One region of the Xanthobacter sp. SG618 genome, then DNA from elsewhere that is predicted to be linked to it. Evidence: riboswitches for the same ligand, from Rfam matches in the RefSeq annotation. Region 1 holds a riboswitch; each other region holds the start of a gene.
What was found. Region 1 has a riboswitch for cobalamin ahead of FHT36_RS01350 (energy-coupling factor ABC transporter permease). Riboswitches for the same ligand answer to the same signal wherever they lie in the genome.
Positions count from the first base shown of each region.

Region 1 (6,412 bases):
CCGACATGGCGCAGCCCCTCCGCGCTCCGATGGATCGGCTGCGACGGTAGGGCGATCACCGTGACCCTCTGGCCGTAACGCAGGCTCTCCGTGCCGATGGCCTCGCCCGAGATGCTGTCGAGCACGCAGATCAAGTCGGGCGTGGTGACAATCACCGCGCCGTCGCGCCGGCCGATGGTGAACTCGTTCTGAAAGGCGATGTCGAAAGACGCGCCGGCATCCGCGCCAAGGCCCGCCAGGTTGAGGGATCCGCGCAGGAAGCCCTCGGTCGTGCGCCGCTGGACATCCACCACCTTGCCCGTGAACAGCCGCTTGCCACCGCCGGCGGCCACGGTCGCCTCGACGGGGTCCTCATGGGCCATCTTCGCGCGGCGCACCTCGCGCCCCAGCGCGATGGCCTGCGAGAGGCTGCGCAGAACGGCGTGATGCTTCACCTCGTCCCCCGTGCGCGGCGCCTGGCAGGTGGTCGCGACCGATCCATATTCCGTGCAGACCTTGCGCCGCACGCGCTCCATCTCATGCCAGCCGGAAGCGGTGGGGATGATCACGTCATTGTCGCGGATGTCGGAGACGACATGTGGAACCATCTGCAGCCCGGCGATGGAAAAGGTCTGCATCTGGGCCTCCGGATAGGCCCGGCCCATGGCGTCCGCATCCACCACCGGGAGCCCCGATGCGGCGGCGACCAGCAGGGGCTGAAAGGCGTTGCAGCCGCCGATCTCCACCGTCATCACCGCCCGGAACGGCCGGCCCCTGAAGACCTCCATGATCCGCACTGGCTTGAGGGCGAAGGCGGCGTCGGTTATGCGCTCCTGGAACACCAGCGGCGCACCCATGGTCGAGACCACGGCGACGACATCGTCGTCGGCGAGCTCGTCCGGGTCGAGAAGGGCGATCCGGCCGCCCTCCTCATAGAATTGGCGGACGACGAGGTGGGCGGCATAGGGCGATCCGCCGCCTCCGGTCCCGAGAATCCAGGCGCCGATCGCCAGCAGATCAAGCTCTTCCGCATCCAGGAAGCGAGGCATCGCAGGTCCTTCAGCTTTGAAGCGGGTGGGGGGGCGCCCGCCATTGGCCGCACCCGCGCCCCCGCCGGGCGGGCTGTCCCCGCTTCAGTCCGTGGGCTGGTCATTCTTGTTCACCGGCGGCCCGAGGAACTCCACGTGCCACTTAAGCCCGAAGGCATTGAGCGCAGCCTGGTCAGGAATGCCGTCGTGCATCACGCCGGCCAGTTCCGTGAAGAAGGCCGCCGCATCGAGCGCCGGAGCCATCAGGATGTACTGGCGTGCGGGCTTGTCGGTGACGTTGCAGAAGCCGTGTTCGACCCCGCCGGGAATGCTGACCACGTCGCCGGCCTCGGCATAGAAGCGCCGGCCGTCCGCCTCATAGAGATATCGGCCCTCGATGACGCGGAAGATCTCCGCTTCGCGGTGACGATGGCGGGGTGGACCGGCGCCCGGAGCATTGATGGTCTCGATAAAGCAGAATTCGCCGGAACTCGCCGCCGGCGGCATGCGCACGAACAGGTCGAGCCCGATGGCCGGGATCTTGATGGGCGCTTCGGTTCCCTTGGAATGCAGGAAGGATATGGACATGGGAGCCTCCTTGAGACCCGAGTTGGTGAGATATATTGAATTGGCGTCAGTTTTCTTCCTCGAACCGCCAGATCTCGGCGGTGGGCTGGGGCAGGCCGAGGAAGGCGGGAATGCGCCGCTGCTGCTCCGGCGTGAGGGACGCGACGAGAGGCTTCAACGCGGCCGTCACCGTCTTCAGGTCCTGCGCACGCAGCGCCTCGGCATTGGCGATGCGGTCCAGGAGGTCCACGAAACCGGCAACGCTGCCAGCGTGCCAAGCCACAGGCCTGAAAGCAGTCGGAAGATGTTTCGCATGGGATCACTCGCAGAGAGACATCCCGGGCCTTGAGACCGCAGCCCGCACCAAGGACCCCTTTGCGGACCCGAGTGCCGAGGAGTTATCTCCACCGCCTTGGAGGCGCATCGACAGAACTGGTGATGCGCCAAGCTGTCTATCGGCTCTCCCACATCGAAACGGTGGTCAGCTTAATGAACAGGGGATCACTGGCGCCGCCATCGCTCCGGCCGACAACTTGCCACGCCGCTGCCGGACGTGCTGGGCAATCTTGACCTCGGGTTGCAGGCGGTCACCCGCGACAATCTGGAGATCAAGGTGGAGTACGGCCTTAACGTCGGTCAGGATTTCCTGTCCCAGCGCGGCATGGCGCGCTTCGCCGTCCACTTCTGAGGGCGGCGGCGCCGGATGACTTTCTCCGCCGGGCGGTTAACATGCCGGCCGGTGATCGAGGTCCGGGAGCAGCGGGTGACGAGGTGGCGTGAGGCAGGATGGGGGCGCGGCGCGTTTTGCGTCTGGCTTGCCTATGCCTTCGTGCTGCAATTGTTCGTCGCGGGCATGGCATTCGAGCGCTCCGGCGGCGTGGCCATGGCCAATGCGGCCGATGGGCGTGTCCTGTGCGCCGGCAATACCGGCACTCCGGACGACAGGCCAATGTCGCCGCAACCGGATCACTCCGTCTGCTGCGCCCTCTGCGCCTTCCATTCTCTGGCGCCGATCCTCCCTGTTGCCGCCGATGCCGGGCGTCCCGTCGCAACGCCCGCGATTTCCGAGCGGGCGGCCGTTGCCGCCGCAGAGGGAACCGGCCGCGTGCGCCGCGAGCCGCGATCCTCACAGGGGCCTCCCCTCCGCGCCTGACCCCTGACGCCTTTTGAAGGCCGAATCCGCCCCGCCCGCGCGGCCGCGCCATCGCGTGTCCGGCTCGGGTGGCGAGCATGTCATCCAATCCAACCAAGCAGGTTCATTCCGCCAGGGGGCAGGAGCCCCATTGGCGCAACCAAGGAGCACCCATGTCCATTTTCCATCTCACCCGCCGTGCGGTGATGGCCGCAGCCGTCGCAACCGTCGCTTTGACCGGCGCCGCCATGGCGCACGACTACAAGGCCGGGACGCTGCAGATCGACCATCCCTGGTCGCGGGCCACGCCGGGCGGCGCCAGCGTCGCCGCTGGCTATCTGGTGGTGAAGAACACCGGCGCCGCGCCCGATCGCCTGATCTCCGCCACTGTGCCGTTCGCCGGCCGGGTCGAGATCCACGAGATGTCCATGAAGGACGGCGTCATGGTGATGCGGCCCATCCCGGACGGTCTCACCATCCCGGCGGGCGGAAGCGTCGAGCTGAAGCCCGGCGGCTACCACATCATGTTCCTGGACCTGAAGTCCCCGCTCAAGGAGGGCACCTCCGTGGACGGCACGCTGACCTTCGAGAAGGCCGGCAGTGTGCCCGTGAAGTTCACGGTGGAGGGCCTCGGCGCCTCCGGCAGCGCCCATCCCGGCCACTGAGGCCAGAAACGCACACGCAGGATGCGCCGGTCCGGAAGGGGCCGGCGCGTTTCGCCTCCGGGATTGCTTGACAGCACGGAGGTGTTCGGTGCCTGCTGCGCATGCGAACGGTGCTCCGGTTGCCACGGCATCCGGAGTGAAACGGGAATGGGGTAGGGCCTGAACCTGCGCGGAAATCCGCCGGGGTGGCGCAAAGCCCCAACCGCCCCCGCGACTGTGAGCGGCGAGCGATCTTCCAGCATGCCACTGGCCAAAGCCCCTCGGGCCGGCCGGGAAGGCGGGGGTGAGCGTAGACCCGCGAGTCAGGAGACCGGCCGGTCGCATGATGACAACCCTCGGGCCGTCGGGTGAGACGGCAACGGAGACCTGCATGCATATCGAACCCGGACTCGTGGACGGGGCCAAGATCGGCCTCAGCTATGTCACGGCGGCCGCCGCCGGCGGCTATGCCCTGAAGCTTGCCTATGAGGCGGCGCGCGAGCGCGGCGTCCTCTCGCTGGCGGGCCGCACCCTCGCCACCACCGCTCTCGTGTTCAGCTTCTTCGAGGTGCTGCCGCACTATCCGGTGGGCGTCTCGGAAGTGCACCTCATCCTCGGCTCGACCCTGTTCCTGATGTTCGGCGCGGCCCCGGCCGCCCTCGGCCTCGCCTTCGGCCTGCTCATCCAGGGCCTGTTCTTCGCACCATTCGACCTGCCCCAGTACGGGATGAACGTGACCACGCTGCTGGTGCCGCTGTTCGGCGTCGCCGCCGTCGCGCGCCGCATCGTGGCGCCGGGCACGCCCTATGTGGAGCTGAAGTACGGTCAGGCGCTCGCCCTCTCCACCACCTATCAGGCCGGCATCGTCGGCTGGGTGGCGTTCTGGGCGGTCTATGGCCAGGGCTTTGCCTCCGAGAACATCGCCTCGGTGGCGACCTTCGGCGGCGCCTACATGCTCGTCATCATCGTCGAGCCGCTGGTGGACCTCGCGGTGCTCGCTGCCGCGAAGGCGCTGCATGGCGCGTTCAAGGGCGGCAACCCGCTGCTGGAGCGCCGGCTCTACGACGCGGCCTGATCGCGCGCCCACCCCTCAAATAAGCGAACGCCGGCGGTGCTCCCGCCGGCGTTCTGCGTTTCAGGGGGCCTCGACGGGCGGGGGCAGGGCGGCCGGGGTCTCCGGGTCCGGCACCAGATGGAGGAGCGGATCGAAGCCGCCCACATGGTTCGCCCAGGCGAGGCCGATGGCGAGGCCCTTGGCGCGGGGAAGCACATGGAAGGCGGCGGCCACGGCCACCAGCTCACTGGCCGCAAGCTCAAGCGCCAGCGGGAGGTCGCTGAGCAGCTCCAGGACACCGCCCACCAACGATCCGGCGAGCAGCGCGAGGGGGATTGCGAGGACCGGTACGGCATTGGTGACGCGGGCATGGCCCAGCGCCTCGCCGCAATGGGCGCAGGCTTCCGAAACCTGCATCCAGCGCCCGAACAGGGCGCCCTCGCCGCAGGCCGGGCAACGTCCGGACCAGCCGCGCCGCGCCGCATCCTCGATGGGGCGCGGCGGGTTGAAGCCGTTGGTGTGATAGAGCCGCCGCGGCGCGCGGCGCACCGGATCGAACGCGGTGCGGGTGGCGGTGCCGAATTCCGCCGACATGGCGGCGCGGGCGCGCGCGAGCGCCTCCGAAGGCGCGTGAGATTGCGTGTCTGACATGGACGAAAACCCGAAAGGCCGCAGGGGCGGCAGGGACCGGAGGCGTCGGGAGGCTCCCGCGCCGGTTCAGCTTTGGGTCACGTCACAGGAGGGCCACGGGCTTGGGCGCCGCGGGCTTCCTCCGCCGGCCGGCGTTCGCTGCGCGCGGCGAGGTGCGCGATGCGACGGCCATCGGGCGCCGCCAGCGCGGGTTGCGGCCCGACGGCAAGGCCGGGCGCAGAGGTCAGCACGCAGGCGTCGCAGGGATAGGTCTTGAGAACCGTCCCCGGATCTCCGCCATTGAGGCAGAGGTCCGGCAACGTGCCGTCCGGCAGCGCATAGGCCGCAAGATCGACCGGCGCTTCGGAGGAGGGCAGGGCGACAGGCTGGTGGGCAAACCCCAGCGTCAGCTGCGCCAGCACGAAAAGTGCAGCAGCGGCCGCCCGCAAGCCCTTGTATCCCAACCCGATGCCCATGCTCCGCTTGTGTGCAACGCGGCAGAAGGGGTCAAGCACGTGAATCTACGCAGCGTCCCCCTGCCGCAGGCCGGCTCTGGACCTCCCCGAAGCAGGCGTTATGGTCGCCCGCAACCAGCCAGCGGAACGAAGCCCGAGGGAGCGCCCATGACCAAGACCGTGACCCTTCCCAATGGCGAGACGGTGCCCGCCCTCGGCCAGGGCACCTGGTACATGGGTGAGCGCTCCACCACCCGCGCCACCGAGGCGAAGGCCTTGCAGCGCGGCATCGACCTCGGCCTCACCCTCATCGATACGGCGGAGATGTATGCCGACGGCGGCGCCGAGGAGGTGGTGGGCGAGGCCATTACCGGGCGTCGGGACGAGGTGTTCCTTGTCAGCAAGGTGTATCCCCACAATGCCAGCCGGGCCGGCGTCGCGGCTGCCTGCGAGCGCAGCCTGAAGCGGATGAAGACCGACGTGATCGACCTCTATCTCCTTCACTGGCGCGGCAACCATCCCCTCTCGGAGACCGTCGCGGGATTCGAGGCGCTGCAGAAGGCGGGCAAGATCCGCCTCTGGGGCGTGAGCAACCTCGACACGGACGACATGGAGGAACTGCTCGCGACCAAGGGCGGCGCCGCCTGCGCGGCCAACCAGGTGCTCTACAACCCGAGCCGCCGCGGGCCGGAGTTCGACCTGTTCCCGGAGCTGCGCTCTGCCCACATCCCGGTCATGGCCTACAGCCCCATCGAGCAGGCCCGCCTGCCGCGCGGCGGGGCGCTGGGCGCCGTGGCGAAGAAGCACGGCGTCGACCCGTTCCAGGTGGCGCTCGCGTGGGTGATGCGCAGCGGCGACGTCATCGCCATCCCCAAGGCGAGCCGCATCGAGCATGTGGAGATGAACGCCGCCGCGCGCGATCT
Region 1 covers NZ_JABBHL010000001.1:270,726-277,137, reverse strand. The annotation lists gene FHT36_RS01375 (DUF917 domain-containing protein) at 1-1,028, opposite strand, end outside; gene FHT36_RS01370 (cupin domain-containing protein) at 1,113-1,595, opposite strand; gene FHT36_RS01365 (hypothetical protein) at 1,642-1,824, opposite strand; gene FHT36_RS24640 (hypothetical protein) at 2,128-2,262, shown strand; gene FHT36_RS01360 (hypothetical protein) at 2,278-2,727, shown strand; gene FHT36_RS01355 (copper chaperone PCu(A)C) at 2,880-3,371, shown strand; cobalamin riboswitch at 3,463-3,705, shown strand; gene FHT36_RS01350 (energy-coupling factor ABC transporter permease) at 3,742-4,425, shown strand; gene FHT36_RS01345 (DUF983 domain-containing protein) at 4,486-5,055, opposite strand; gene FHT36_RS01340 (hypothetical protein) at 5,133-5,510, opposite strand; gene FHT36_RS01335 (aldo/keto reductase) at 5,658-6,412, shown strand, end outside.

Region 2 (6,412 bases), on a different contig from region 1:
CAAGATCAGCGCGAGGCGCCGCTCCGCGCGGGGCATCGCGGCGAGGCGCACCAGCGCGGCCGCGCGATCCGCCACATGGGCCACCGCCTCCGGCTCCGGCCGGTTGATGGCGGCGGTGAATGCGAGGTCGGCGTCGGGCGGGGCGAAATCCTTGAAGGAGAGCGCGCCGGCCAGCACGCGCCCGTCCAGCTCCGGCAGCACCACGTGCATGGCGAGGTCCGCCGCCGAGAAGCCGCGCGGGCTCCCCGCCCACGCCTCCCGCGCCGTGGTGGCAGGAGCCGCCTGAAGCACCGGCGGGCCGCCTTCCGGGAACAGCTCGGCCGCCTCCCCCGCCGCGAAGGCGGTGGTGGTGAGGATGATTGCGGGATTAAGCGCCGCCGTCGCCGCACGCACGGCGGCGCGGGCGTCCGGCGCCTTCAGGCTGGAGACGAACAGGCACTGGGCCGCGATGCCTCGCGCCTCCAGCGCTGCCGCCAGCGCATCCACGGCGGCGGTGTCGGCGGCGAGCCATTGGGAACGGTAGAAGAGAATGAGCGCGTTCGGCCGTCCCGCCGCCCGCACCTCCTCCAGCGTCGCGAGGCCGGCGCCGGGGCGGTGGAAGGCGGTGGCCGGCACCGGGTGCGGCGCGGGGATGGCATAGGGTGCGGGAAAGCCCGCCGCCTTGCCCATGGCGGAAAGCAGGGCCGCCATATTGTCCGGCCCGCCGGCACGGAAATAGCCGAGCCAAAGGGCAAGCGTGTCCTGCGGGAGCGTGGAGAGGGCGGCGAGGCGCGGGTCGTCCTGGTCCTCGCCCGGCAGCAGCGCGAGGGCGATGCCACGGGCGCGGGCCATGGCGGCCAGTTGCTCGGCGCCGTAGCGCCACCAGTCCAGCCCGCCGAGTTGGCGCACCAGCACCACCTTCGCCTTGGCCGCGACCTTCTCCACCCACAGGTCGACGGACATGGGGTGGCGCAGGTCCTTGAGCCTCGCTAGGCGGAGGCTGGGGGCCGCATCGCCGCGCGCCCGCCAGGCGGCAGACAGGCCGATGAGATCGCTATCGGTGAAGGAGAGCGCCACCATGTCGCCGGGCGGCTGGGCGAGGTCGACCGGCTCGGCCAACTCCTCCAGGCTCGTCGATGTGGTGGCGAGGATGTGCATGGGCTAGCCGAGGATGGCCTGTTCCACGGCCGCGCGGTCGAAGCCCTTGAGGCCGATGACCACCAGCGCCCCGCGCCGTGCCTCGCCCGCAGTCCAGGCGCGATCGAAATGGTGCGACACGCGCGGGCCGACGCCCTGAACCAGCAGGCGCAGCGGCTTGCCTTCCACGGCGGCGAAGCCCTTCACGCGCAGCACGTCCGGCGTCTCCGCCGCCTTCACCACGCGGGCCGCCAAAGCGGCGGGATCGGCGATCTCCGGCAAAGCGAGGACGATGCTCTCGAACTCGTCGTGGTCGTGGTCTTCCTCGTCGTCATGGTGGGTGCGGCGGGCGTCGATCACATCCTCCGCGCCGACGCCGAGGCCGAGCAGGACCGCCAGATCCACCTTGCCGCCGGAAGCCCGCACCAGCTTCACCGCGCGCGGCAGGGCGCCGGCCACGGCCTTCTCGGCGGCGGCGAAGCCGGCCGCGTCCAAGAGGTCGGATTTGGAGAGCACGACGAGATCGGCGCAGGCGATCTGGTCCTCGAACACCTCTTCCACGGGATCATCATGGTCGAGGCTCTCGTCCCCGGCCCGTTGCGCGTCCAGCGCGGCGAGATCGGGAGCGACACGGCCTTCCGCCAGCGCCGGGCCATCCACCACGGCGATCACACCATCCACCGTCACCCGGCCCTTGATGGCCGGCCACTGGAAGGCCTGCACCAGGGGCTTGGGCAGCGCGAGGCCGGAGGTCTCGATGAGAATGTGGTCCACCTTCGGGGCGCGGGCGAGGATCTGGTCCAGCGCCGGCACGAAATCATCCGCCACGGTGCAGCACAGGCAGCCATTGGCCAGTTCCACGATGGAGCCTTCGTCGCAGCTCTCGATGCCGCAGCCTTTCAGAATCTCGCCGTCGATGCCCACGTCGCCGAACTCATTGACGATGACCGCGAGGCGCTTGCCGCCGGCATTCTCCAGCACGTGGCGGATCAGCGTCGTCTTTCCGGCGCCGAGGAAGCCGGTGACGATGGTACAGGGCACGCGGGCGAGCGAGGTCATCGGGTCTCCTTAGCGGAAAGCGGGGGAATGCGCGCGACCATGCCGCGCTTGAGAACATCCGGCCGGCCGCGCCAGGGCATCAGGCCGTCTTCGGAGCCGGCGAGCAGGGCCGCGCCGGTGAGGAGATCGGCGGCGCTGTCCGGGGCGAGGTCGCCGAACACATAGGTCCAGCCGTCGCGGCGGACCATGGCGGCGGAAAGCGCGCGCTTGCAGTTGGCGAGGCAAGAGACCCCTACGACCGCGACGCCTTCCACGGCCACGCCTTCGGGGACGGTCGTGGCGCATGCCGAGGCGAGGAGGCGCGCACCGTCGCGCTCGGCCAACTGCTGAGTTTCCTGCGGAGCCTCGACGCCGGGGGCGCGGCAGGTGGTGCAGATGAGGAGGGTGACGGCCGGGGCGGGAGCGCGCGCCGTCGCGGGCGCACAGCCGGTTTCCGCGCTGTCGCCGGCCGGCTCAGGCCCCGTGCTGTCGGGAATCGCGCCTCGCTCCACGGAACGGTCCACGGGTGCGAGCGCCCGCGCATGCGGGCTCGAAGGGACGCAGAACCGGAGCACCCCGCCCGGCGCGGACCTCGTCGAAGGCAGGTCTCCTGGCTCGCGGTTCACCGCCCCTGCCGCCTTCCCGGATGGATCCAGTGGCGTCTGGCAGGGGCTCACCGCCGACAGTTGCGGGGGCAGCCGCGGCATTGGAAGGTCTTCCCTTCCGCACCGCATTCCCTTTTACGCCCGTGTGGGAACACGGGACCTTCGACGCCGCCACTAAAGGCAGGGCGGGCGGGATTGTCAAATGAGGGGCGTGGAACCGCTCTCGTACCCCGAACCAGCGACACCGAAGGTGGGCGCCGAGCCGGGCCCAGCGCAAGAAACCGCAGAAGGCGCTTCGATATCGAGCGCTCCCGGGATTTGGCCGCTACGCGGGAATCCTTGCGCTGGGCCCCGGCTCTCCTTCCACTCCGCTGCGCTGCGTTGCAGTCGGCCGGGACGCGAGAGCGGCATGTGTGGCCGGTCGTGGCCCGACAATTCGACCCGCTGTTCGCGCCCGTCATGGCCGGGCTTGACCCGGCCATCCACGTCGTGGGGCTGGGAACACCTTTCAGACGATAGTACTTTCGGCCCGACGTGGATGCCCGGGACAAGCCCGGGCAAGACGGCGAGAGTGGGGAAAGTCCCCCTGCCCTACCCCTCGATGCGGTCGAAATCGGCGATGCCGCGGGTGGCGGCGCGGATTTCGTCGAGCAGCTTCAGGCGGTTCTCGCGCAGCGCGGGATCGACGTCGTTCACGGTCACGGCGTCGAAGAAGGCATCCACCGGCTGGCGCAGGTCCGAGAGCGCGGTCATGGCCGCCTCGAAATCCTCCGCCGCGACGGCCTTGGAGACGCGGGCCTTCACGTCGTCGATGGCCGCGGCGAGGTGTTCCTCGGCCGGCTCCTTGAGCAAGGCGGCGACGGTGGGGCCGGCAAAGGCGCGACCGTCCTTCTTCTCCTCGATGCGCAGGATGTTCACCGCGCGGCGATAACCGGCGAGGAGGTTCTTTCCGTCCTCGGTGGCGAGGAAGGCGGCCAGCGCCTCCACGCGGCGGACCACGAGGAGGAGGTCGTCCTGCCCTTCGAGGGCGAAGACGGCATCGACGAGGTCGTGACGGGCGCCACGGTCGCGCAGGTAGACTTTCAGGCGGTCGGCGAAGAAGGCGAGGAGGTCGGAAGCAAGAAGCAACGCCTCGGCTTCGGCAACGCGTTGAGAAGCTTCGAAAGGATCAACCCCGCTTGCCTGCGGCGTCGACCGAAGTAGGCGAGATCTAAACATCGTCAAAATCTGGGGGTCACCTCCGAGTGTGCCTTCAGAAGTAATCCCCTGCCGGAAAAGTACAGTCATCAAAGCTGAGAGCCTCAGCCGCAGCCCATTCTCCAGCACGATCCTGATCACCCCCAGCGCCGCGCGACGCAGCGCATAAGGGTCCTTCGATCCCGTGGGCTTCTCATCAATCGCCCAGAAGCCCACCAGGGTGTCGATCTTGTCCGCCAGCGCCACTGCCACCGAAACCGGCGCGGTGGGCACGCGGTCGTTGGGCCCCTGCGGCTTGTAATGCTCCTCGCAGGCGGCCGCGACCTCAGCCGGCAGGTTCTCACCCTGAGCGTAGTAGCGGCCCATGAGGCCCTGCAGCTCGGGGAACTCGCCCACCACCTCGGTGAGCAGGTCCGCCTTCGCCACCAAAGCGGCCTCCTCGGCCAGCGCCACCGGCGCGCCCACCTTGGGGGCCAGCTCCTTGGCGAGGCGGACGATGCGCTCGATGCGCTCGGCCTGCGAGCCCAGCTTTTCGTGGAAGGTGATGGACTGGAACTTGGGCATGCGGCTGGCGAGGCCGTTCAGCCGGTCCGTGTCCCAGAAGAATTTGGCATCCGACAGGCGGGCGCGGATGACGCGCTCGTTGCCGGCGACGATGGCCTTGCCGCCGTCCGAGGCGACGAGGTTCGAGATGAGGATGAAGCGGTTGGCGAGGCGCCCGGTCTTGGGGTCCTTCAGCACGAAGCACTTCTGGTTGGCGCGGATGGTGGCGCGGATCACCTCGTCGGGGATGTCGAGGAAGCGCGCCTCGAACGAGCCCATGAGCACCACCGGCCATTCGACCAGCCCGCACACCTCGTCCAGCAGCCCTTCGTCCTCCACCAGCTCAAGGCCGGCGGCGAGCGCGAGGTCCTTGGCGTCGTTGAGGATGATTTCCTTGCGGCGGTCACGATCGGCCACCACCTTGGCGGCCTCCAGCTTCGCCATCCAGTCGTCCAGCCGCTTCACGGTAAAGGGCTCTGGCGCCATGAAGCGGTGGCCGCGGGTGACGTTGGAGGCCTCGATGCCGTCCACGGAGAAATGCACCACCTCCGGCTCATCCCCCTCGGCGCCGAAGGTGGCGACGATGGAATGCAGCGGGCGCACCCAGCGCAGCGTGCCGGAACCCCAGCGCATGGATTTCGGCCAGGGGAACTTGCGGATGATGTCCGGCACGATCTCGGCCACCACCTCGGTGGTGGCGCGGCCGGGCTTTTCCACCACGGCCACGTAGAAATCGCCCTTCTTGGGGTCGGACTGGATGGTCGCCTGATCGAGGGAGGCAAGGCCCGCAGCTTTCAGGAAGCCGGCCACCGCCTGCTCGGGCGCGCCCACGCGCGGCCCCTTCTTCTCCTCCCGCTGGTCCGCCTGCCGGCCGGGCAGGCCATGCACGGCAAGCGCGAGGCGGCGCGGCGTCACGAAGGCCTTAGCGCCCTCGTAAAGCAGGCCGCGCTCCACCAAAGCGTCGGTGACGAGCTTCTTCAGCGCGTCGGCCGCCTGGGCCTGCATGCGGGCGGGGATTTCCTCGGAGAAAAGTTCGAGCAGAAGATCGGGCATCGGTTCGGGCTCGTCCTCCCCATGCGGGGAGGCTGGCGCTTGCGCGCAGCGGGTGAATTTCGGGGCCTGTGCTAGTGCCTTTCGGCCGCCGCGTCGAGGGGGCGGGCTCAGTCGAGCGGCTGGCCGCGCGTCTCCTTGAGGCCCAGAGCGGCGAGGAAGGCCACCACGCCGCCGACGATCAGGTAGAAGGCCGGCGCCATGGTATTGCCGGTGAGACTCACCAGCAAGACCGCCACCATGGGCGCCGTGCCGCCGCCGAGGCCAACGCCGAGATTCCAGCTCAACCCCATTGCTGTGCAGCGGGTGTGGCGGGGAAACATCTCCGCCAGCGTCACCGCCATGGGGCCGCCATAGATGGAGACAATCACCGCAAAGCCCAGCTGCCCCAGCAGCGCCAGCCCGACCGAGCCGGACTGGAGCAGCAGGAAGAGCGGCCAGGAAAACACGGCGAGGGCGAGAAAGCCGCCGGCGATGAGCGGCTTCCTGCCGATACGGTCGGAGAGCGCGGCGAAGCCCAGGCAGGCCGCCATCACCACCGCCATGCTCACGGCGTTCAGCTCCAGTGCCACATGAGGGGTGAAGTGATCCGCCTGCTGCAGCCAGGTCGTGAGGTAGACGAAGGCGAGGTAGAAGGCGATGCCCAGCACGATGTTGATGAGCGTCGCCCGAAGGATGCCGCCGCCATTCTCGCGGAACGCCTCCACCACGGGCAGGCTCGGGCGATGCACCCGCTTCACGTCGCGCGCCACCGCGCGGCGCAGCACCAAGGCAAAGCCGCCGAGCAGGCAGCCCAGCAGGAAGGGAATGCGCCAGCCCCAGGCGGCGAGATCGTCCGTGGACATGAGGCCGGACACCATCGC
Region 2 covers NZ_JABBHL010000003.1:193,139-199,550, forward strand. The annotation lists gene cobN (cobaltochelatase subunit CobN) at 1-1,137, opposite strand, end outside; gene cobW (cobalamin biosynthesis protein CobW) at 1,141-2,175, opposite strand; gene FHT36_RS24685 (DUF1636 family protein) at 2,172-2,678, opposite strand; cobalamin riboswitch at 2,737-2,938, opposite strand; gene glyS (glycine--tRNA ligase subunit beta) at 3,351-5,552, opposite strand; gene FHT36_RS10290 (MFS transporter) at 5,660-6,412, opposite strand, start outside.
Region 2: another riboswitch for cobalamin. It lies ahead of FHT36_RS24685 (DUF1636 family protein); the one in region 1 lies ahead of FHT36_RS01350 (energy-coupling factor ABC transporter permease).

Region 3 (6,412 bases), on a different contig from region 1:
CGGACAGCACCAGCGCCGCGAGGCTCTGCCGGCCGGCGAGAAGATCGCCGAAGGCGGCACCAAGGTCGAGCGGCGCATAGCCCACCGCCACCGAGGCGCAGAACAGCACCAGCACGAGAAGACCGAGACCGAGGACGATGCGCGAGGGCATCAGCGCCCCCCCTCGGCGGCGGCGTGATGGACGCCCCCGACAGGCCGCCCGGCTTCCGGGGCGGACAGACGGGCCCTTGCCGCCGCCAGCAGGGCCGCCGCCTCGGCAAGGTCCGGCCCGGCGCAGGTCCACAGCCTGAGCGGCAGGGCCAGCGTGCGGTCCTTGAAGGGAGCCAGGGCGGGGTGATGCAGCAAAGCGTCGGCGAGGGAGGGCGGCGCCTCCGCCTCGGCATTCACCACCACGAGGTCGGGCGCGGCGCGCACGATCTCCTCCAGCGCGAGCTGGCCCATCTTGTCCGTGGGCAGGCGCGCCGCGAGGTTGGAAAGACCGGCCTTCTCCATCAACTCATCGGCCAGCGAGCCGCGGCCGGTGGTGAAGCCGTTGGGGCGCAGCACGACGGCGGTGGGGCGCGGTCCCGCGACCGGCGGCAGGCGGGCGAAGGCCTCCTCCATCTGCCGCACCATGGCCGCGCCCCGCTCCGGCACGCCGAGCCGCTCCGCCACCATGCGGATCTGGGCATAGGCCTCCTCAAGGGTCTGCGGATCGCCGAGTTCCAGCACCTCGAAGCCGAGGCGGCGCAGCACGGCGGTGGCGGTGCGGGTGGTGTAGGCGCCGGCGAGCACGAGGTCCGGCTTCAGCGGCACCACCTCTTCCGCCAGCCCGCGATTGACCGGCACGTCGCGCGCGCGGTCCGCCACGTTGGAGGCGAGCGGGTCGAGCGCGAGATGGGTGACGGAGAGCACCTGCCCCGGATCGGCCAGCCGCAGGGCCAGCTCGTCCGTGCACAGATTGAGGGAGACGATGCGGGGCCGGGCATGCGGCGGAACACGCGTCTCCTGCGCCCCCGCCGGAGCGGAGGCGAGAAGGGCCGCGAGCATCAGCCCGGCCGCCGCGACCCTCACTGCCTCACCATGGGCGCTTCACCGCTCGGGCCTCACCATGTGAGCTTCACCCCGCCATAGGCACCGAAGCCGGGGGCGAGGAAGCCGTTGGGGTTCTCGTAGGTCTGGTTGAACAGATTGTCGATGCGCCCGAACACGGTGGTGACGGCATTCAGCCGGTAGTTCGCGGCCAGATTGACCACCGTATAGCCGGGCTGGTCGATGTAATTCGACGTGAGACGCACGATGTCCCACCACGAGGACGCATAGACGAGGCTCGCCGACAGATCGAGCTCGTCGGTGGGCCGCCAGCCGAGCGTCAGGCTCACCTTGTTGTTGGGCCGCCGCAGGGGATAGCAGGAGGTGGCATTGATGGGCGCGCAGGCGGCGCCGAAGGGCTGGCCGGGCGGCACGTAGCCCACCACGTCGGTGTAGGTATAGTCCACCCGCGCATCGATGCGGTCCGTCACCTTCACCGCCACGAACGCCTCCACGCCCTGGGACACGGCGCTGGGGATGTTGACGTTCTGGTACGTCGCCGGATCGTAGCTGATGAGGTTGGTGATGTTGTTGTGGAAATACGTCACCCCAAACAGCACCCGCTCGCCGAACGCCTTCTGCTCGAAGCCGGCATCCCAGCCTTCGCTCTCCTCCGGCTCAAGGTTCAGATTGCCGTAATAGGGCGCGTAGAGCTGGTAGAGCGTGGGCGCCTTGAAGCCGGTGCCGTAGCTCGCCTTCAGCTTGGTGCCCGTCTCGTCGAAGAGCAGCGCCGGGGCGAGGCGGAACGTGGTGTGGTCGCCGAAGCTGTCGTCGGCGTCGTAGCGCACATTGGCGGCGAAGAAGAGCCGGTTCCAGAGGTTGCCCTGGTACTCGGCATAGACGCCCGTGTCGCCGGTGGAGGCGTCCACGCTGGCATAGGCGGTGGAAGAGGTCATGGACTCGTTCCGCCGCTCGGCGCCCACCAGCAGGTTCTGGCCCGGCGCCACCAGATAGTTGGAGCGGACATAATAGACCTGCCGGTCGCCGTCATAGGTGCCGTTCACGTCCGGGTTCGGCCCCACCGTCGGGTTGGAGCTGGACATATCGCTCACGCCGAAGGTGGTGACGAGGCTTCCGTCCAGCGCTGTCCACACGCCCTCCCCCTTGGTGAAGAACATGCTGGCATAAGCGGTGGAGCGCAGCGCCGCCGGGATGCCGGCATAGGTGGGCGGGGGATAGGTGTCCGGCGTGAAGGCGAGGCTGGTGTCGATGTAGCGCGCGACGAAATTCACCGCGAAGGTCTCGGTGGCCTGCCAGTCGAGCCGGCTGGAGTAGGTCCAGTTGTCGTAGGCGTTGGGATTGATGGGCCAGCCGGGCGGCACGATGTTCTGCGGCGTCACCGGCGTATCGGTGGACGAGAAGTGGGTGACGTTGAACGAATAGGCCAGCTTCTCGGTGGCGCCGGTCAGGCTCGCATACTGGTTGAAGGTGCCGAGCGCGCCGCCCTCCGCATAGGCGGTGACCTTGGGTGGCCCCTCGCCCTTCTTGGTGGTGACGGAGATGACGCCGCCGATGGCGTCCGAGCCATAGAGGCCGGACTGCGGGCCGCGCAGCACCTCCACCCGCTCCAGGTCCGAGGCGAGCAGCTTGCCGAAGTCGAAGGCGCCGTTGGTGGCGGCCGGATTGCCGGCGTCGATGCCGTCGATCAGCACCTTCACATGATTGGAATTGGTGCCGCGGATGAACACCGAGGTGGTCCCGCCCGGTCCGCCGGTCTGCACCACGTTGAGGCCGGGCAGCGATTGCAGCACGTCCGGCAGGGTGCGCTGCTGGTTGCGGGCGATGTCCTGCTCCGTGACGATGCTGACGGAGCTCGCCACCTCGTCCTCGGGCGTGGGAATGCCGGTGGCGCTGACGACGATGGTGGGCAGGTCGCCGGCATTCTGATCGTCTGCGGTCTGGGCGAAAGCGGGCGGCACACAGGCAAAGGCGAGCAAAGCCGCGGCCGGCAGCGCGCGGCGGGATCGGGACGGGGCAAGGGACGACATGGGAAACTCGACGGCACGGGTGGTCCGTCACCGCGAACGAGGCTTGCCCGGCCGCGAGCGGCCGAAGTCAAAACCAGCATCGGGAGAACCCCGCCCGACGTGTTCGCGCGTGACCACGGCTGACGGCAGGTCTCCTGGCTCGCGGGTCACCGCCCGTCTGCCGCCTTCCCAGGCCTTGCGACCCAGTGGCTGATGGCAGAGGACTCGCCGCTTACAGCTGCGGGGGCAGCCACGGCATTTCCGGCCAAGCCGAAGCACCGCGTTCCCTTTTGATCCCTTTCGGGAACCGTCCCGCAGACCATAGGCGGCGCCCGCCCCCTGCGTCAACGGCACGTTCGCAAATGCGAAAGACTGCGCGCAACTGCGGAATGACCGCACGCGGTGCGGGATCGACCGATCACATCTTGCTCATTGCTTCAAAAGTGCGTGGTCCGGAATCGCCGTGCGCGCGTATTTGAGGCGTGCGACTGCCTGCAAAAACGGCAGCAGCAAAGGCCGCACCCGACATTCCGCTAGGTTATGGTGGCGCACCCGTCTCAATTCGCTTAAACGATTGAGAGCCGCCCCGCCCTGCGGGAGAGCGGGTACTACAAAAGTATAATAACCGAATAATCGGGAACACAGGGAGTAGAAGATGCGACTGAGGAGCATGGTTGCGGCTTTGGCCGCAGGCGTTGCCGTTTTCGGGCTTGCCTTTTCCGGCGCAGCTTACGCCGCCGACCCCATCAAAATCGGCCTGACTGGCCCCTTCACCGGCGGCTCGTCCTCCATGGGCGTCAGCATGCGCGACGGCGTGAAGCTCGCCGTGGACGAGGTCAACAAGGCCGGCGGCGTGCTGGGCCGTCCGCTGCAGCTCATCGAGCGCGATGACGAGGCGAAGAACGAGGTGGGCGTGCAGATCGCCCAGGAGCTCATCAACAAGGAAGGCGTCGTCGCCACCCTCGGCTACATCAACACGGGCGTCGCCCTCGCCTCCCAGCGCTTCTATCAGGAAGCCGAGATTCCGGTGATCAACAACGTGGCCACCGGCACCCTGATCTCCAAGCAGTTCGTGCCGCCGGACAACAAGAACAACTACATCTTCCGCACCTCGGCCAATGACGCCATCCAGAGCGCCATGATCGCCGACGAAGCGGTGAAGCGGCAGGGTTTCAAGAAGCCGGCCATCCTCGCCGACTCCACCAATTACGGCCAGCTTGGCCGCGCCGATCTGGTGAAGGCCCTCGCCACCATGGGCGTGAAGCCGGTTGCCGAAGAGAAGTTCAACATCGGCGACACCGACATGACCGCGCAGCTGCTGCGCGCCAAGGAAGCCGGCGCCGACGTGATCCTCACCTACGCCATCGGCCCCGAGCTGGCGCAGATCGCCAACGGCATGGCCAAGCTCGGCTGGAAGGTGCCCATGATCGGCTCGTGGACGCTCTCCATGGCCAACTTCATCGACACCGCCGGTGCCAACGGCAACGGCGCGATGATGCCGCAGACCTTCATCCAGCTGCCCGACACCCCCAAGCGCAAGGCGTTCATCGAGGCCTATCAGGCCGCGTACAAGATCGATCGCATGCCCTCTCCGGTTTCGGCCGCGCAGGGCTATGACTCGGTGCTGCTGCTCGCCGCCGCCATCAAGCAGGCGGGCTCCACCGACGGCCGCAAGGTCCGCGACGCGCTGGAAAACCTCAACACCAAGGTCGAGGGCGTCGTCACCGTCTACGACAAGCCCTTCTCCGCCACCGACCACGAGGCCATCACCGCCAACATCCCGGTGTTCGGCCTCGTCAAGGACGGCCGCGTCGTCGCCGCCCATCCGGAAGACATCGCCGGCGACAAGGCGGTGCGTGTGAAGCCCAAGAACTGAGGCTGACCGGGCCGCGTCCGGGGCAACCGCCCCGACATGCGTCCGCCGTCGTCCCCCGGCTCGTCCGGGGGATCCACGGGCCGGCCGGGCGCTCTGCTTGACCGGATGGAGCCGGTCCGGCGGCGACGTGGATGCCCCGGACAAGCCGGGGCATGACGGATGATTGAGGCGCGGCTCCCGGCCCCGTTTGAGCATCCATCCACCTCATCGCCCCACACCATTCGGACCGCCGCGCCATCGAGCGCGGCGGCCGGTTCGCCCGGAACCCTGCCCCGACGCGGGGGCCGCGCCCCCTTCCGGAGACCGTCATGAACGTCCTGTCGCAGCTCATCGTGAGCGGCATCGCCGTGGGCATGATCTACGGCGTTATCGCCTTCAGCTACCAGCTCACCTTCGCTACCTCGAAAACCCTGAACTTCGGCCAGGGCGAAGCCCTGATGCTGGGGGCTCTGGTGGGCCTCACCACCATCAATTTCCTCATCGGCCAGGCCATCGGCACGCTGTGGGCCTATCTGCTCATGCTGCCCATCGTCTTCGCCTTCGGCCTCGCGCAGGGCGCGGTGGTGGAATGGCTCGGCGTGCGGCAGGCGGTGAAGGCGAAGTCGGAAGCCGGCTGGATCATGGCGACCATCGCCCTCGGCATCATCTTCCGCAATCTCGCCGAGAACATCTGGGGCCGCGACGCCCTGCGCTTCCCCTCCCCGCTGCCGGAGGCCGCCCTCACCATCGGGCCGGTGCGCATCCAGCCCATGGAGATCGCCATCGTCATCGGCGCGCTCGCCATCATGCTGGCGGTGGAAATCTTCAACCGGCGGTCCATCTTCGGCAAGGCCGTGGTGGCCACCGCCAATGACCGCGACGCGGCGGGCCTGATGGGCATCGACACGCGGCGCGTCATCACCTTCTCCTATGCCCTCTCCTCGATGACCGCCGCCTTCGCTGGCGTGCTCATCGCCCCCGTGACCCTCACCGGCGCCACCATGGGCGCGGTGCTGGGGCTGAAGGCGTTCGCGGTGGCGATCATCGGCGGGCTGTCGAGCGGCATGGGCGTCATCGTCGGCGGCCTCATCCTCGGCATCACCGAGACGCTCACCGGCTACTACATCTCCACCGGCTACAAGGACGTGCCCGGGCTCGTCCTCCTGCTGCTGGTCCTCTCCCTCAAGCCCTCGGGCCTGTTCGGCCGCGCCACCATCAAGAAGGTCTGAGCCCCATGCTCGCGCGCCGCCTCCTCTCCTCCACGGGGTCGCTCATCGGCCTCGCGGTGCTCGTCGTTCTGCCGTTCGTGGTGACGAGCCCCTATTATCTCCACCTGCTGGTGACCATCGCCATCTTCTCGATCCTGCTGCTCGGGCTCGACGTGGTGTTCGGCTATACGGGCGAGGTGTCCATCGGCCATGCCGCGCTGTTCGGCATCGGCGCCTACACGGCCGGCTGCCTCGCCATGCATTTCGGCATCGGCTTCTGGCCGGCGCTGCCGCTGGCGATCATCGTCGCG
Region 3 covers NZ_JABBHL010000004.1:205,598-212,009, forward strand. The annotation lists gene FHT36_RS12985 (iron ABC transporter permease) at 1-151, opposite strand, end outside; gene FHT36_RS12990 (ABC transporter substrate-binding protein) at 151-1,029, opposite strand; gene FHT36_RS12995 (TonB-dependent siderophore receptor) at 1,086-3,059, opposite strand; cobalamin riboswitch at 3,166-3,365, opposite strand; gene FHT36_RS13000 (ABC transporter substrate-binding protein) at 3,694-4,914, shown strand; gene FHT36_RS13005 (branched-chain amino acid ABC transporter permease) at 5,223-6,122, shown strand; gene FHT36_RS13010 (ABC transporter permease subunit) at 6,128-6,412, shown strand, end outside.
Region 3: another riboswitch for cobalamin. It lies ahead of FHT36_RS12995 (TonB-dependent siderophore receptor); the one in region 1 lies ahead of FHT36_RS01350 (energy-coupling factor ABC transporter permease).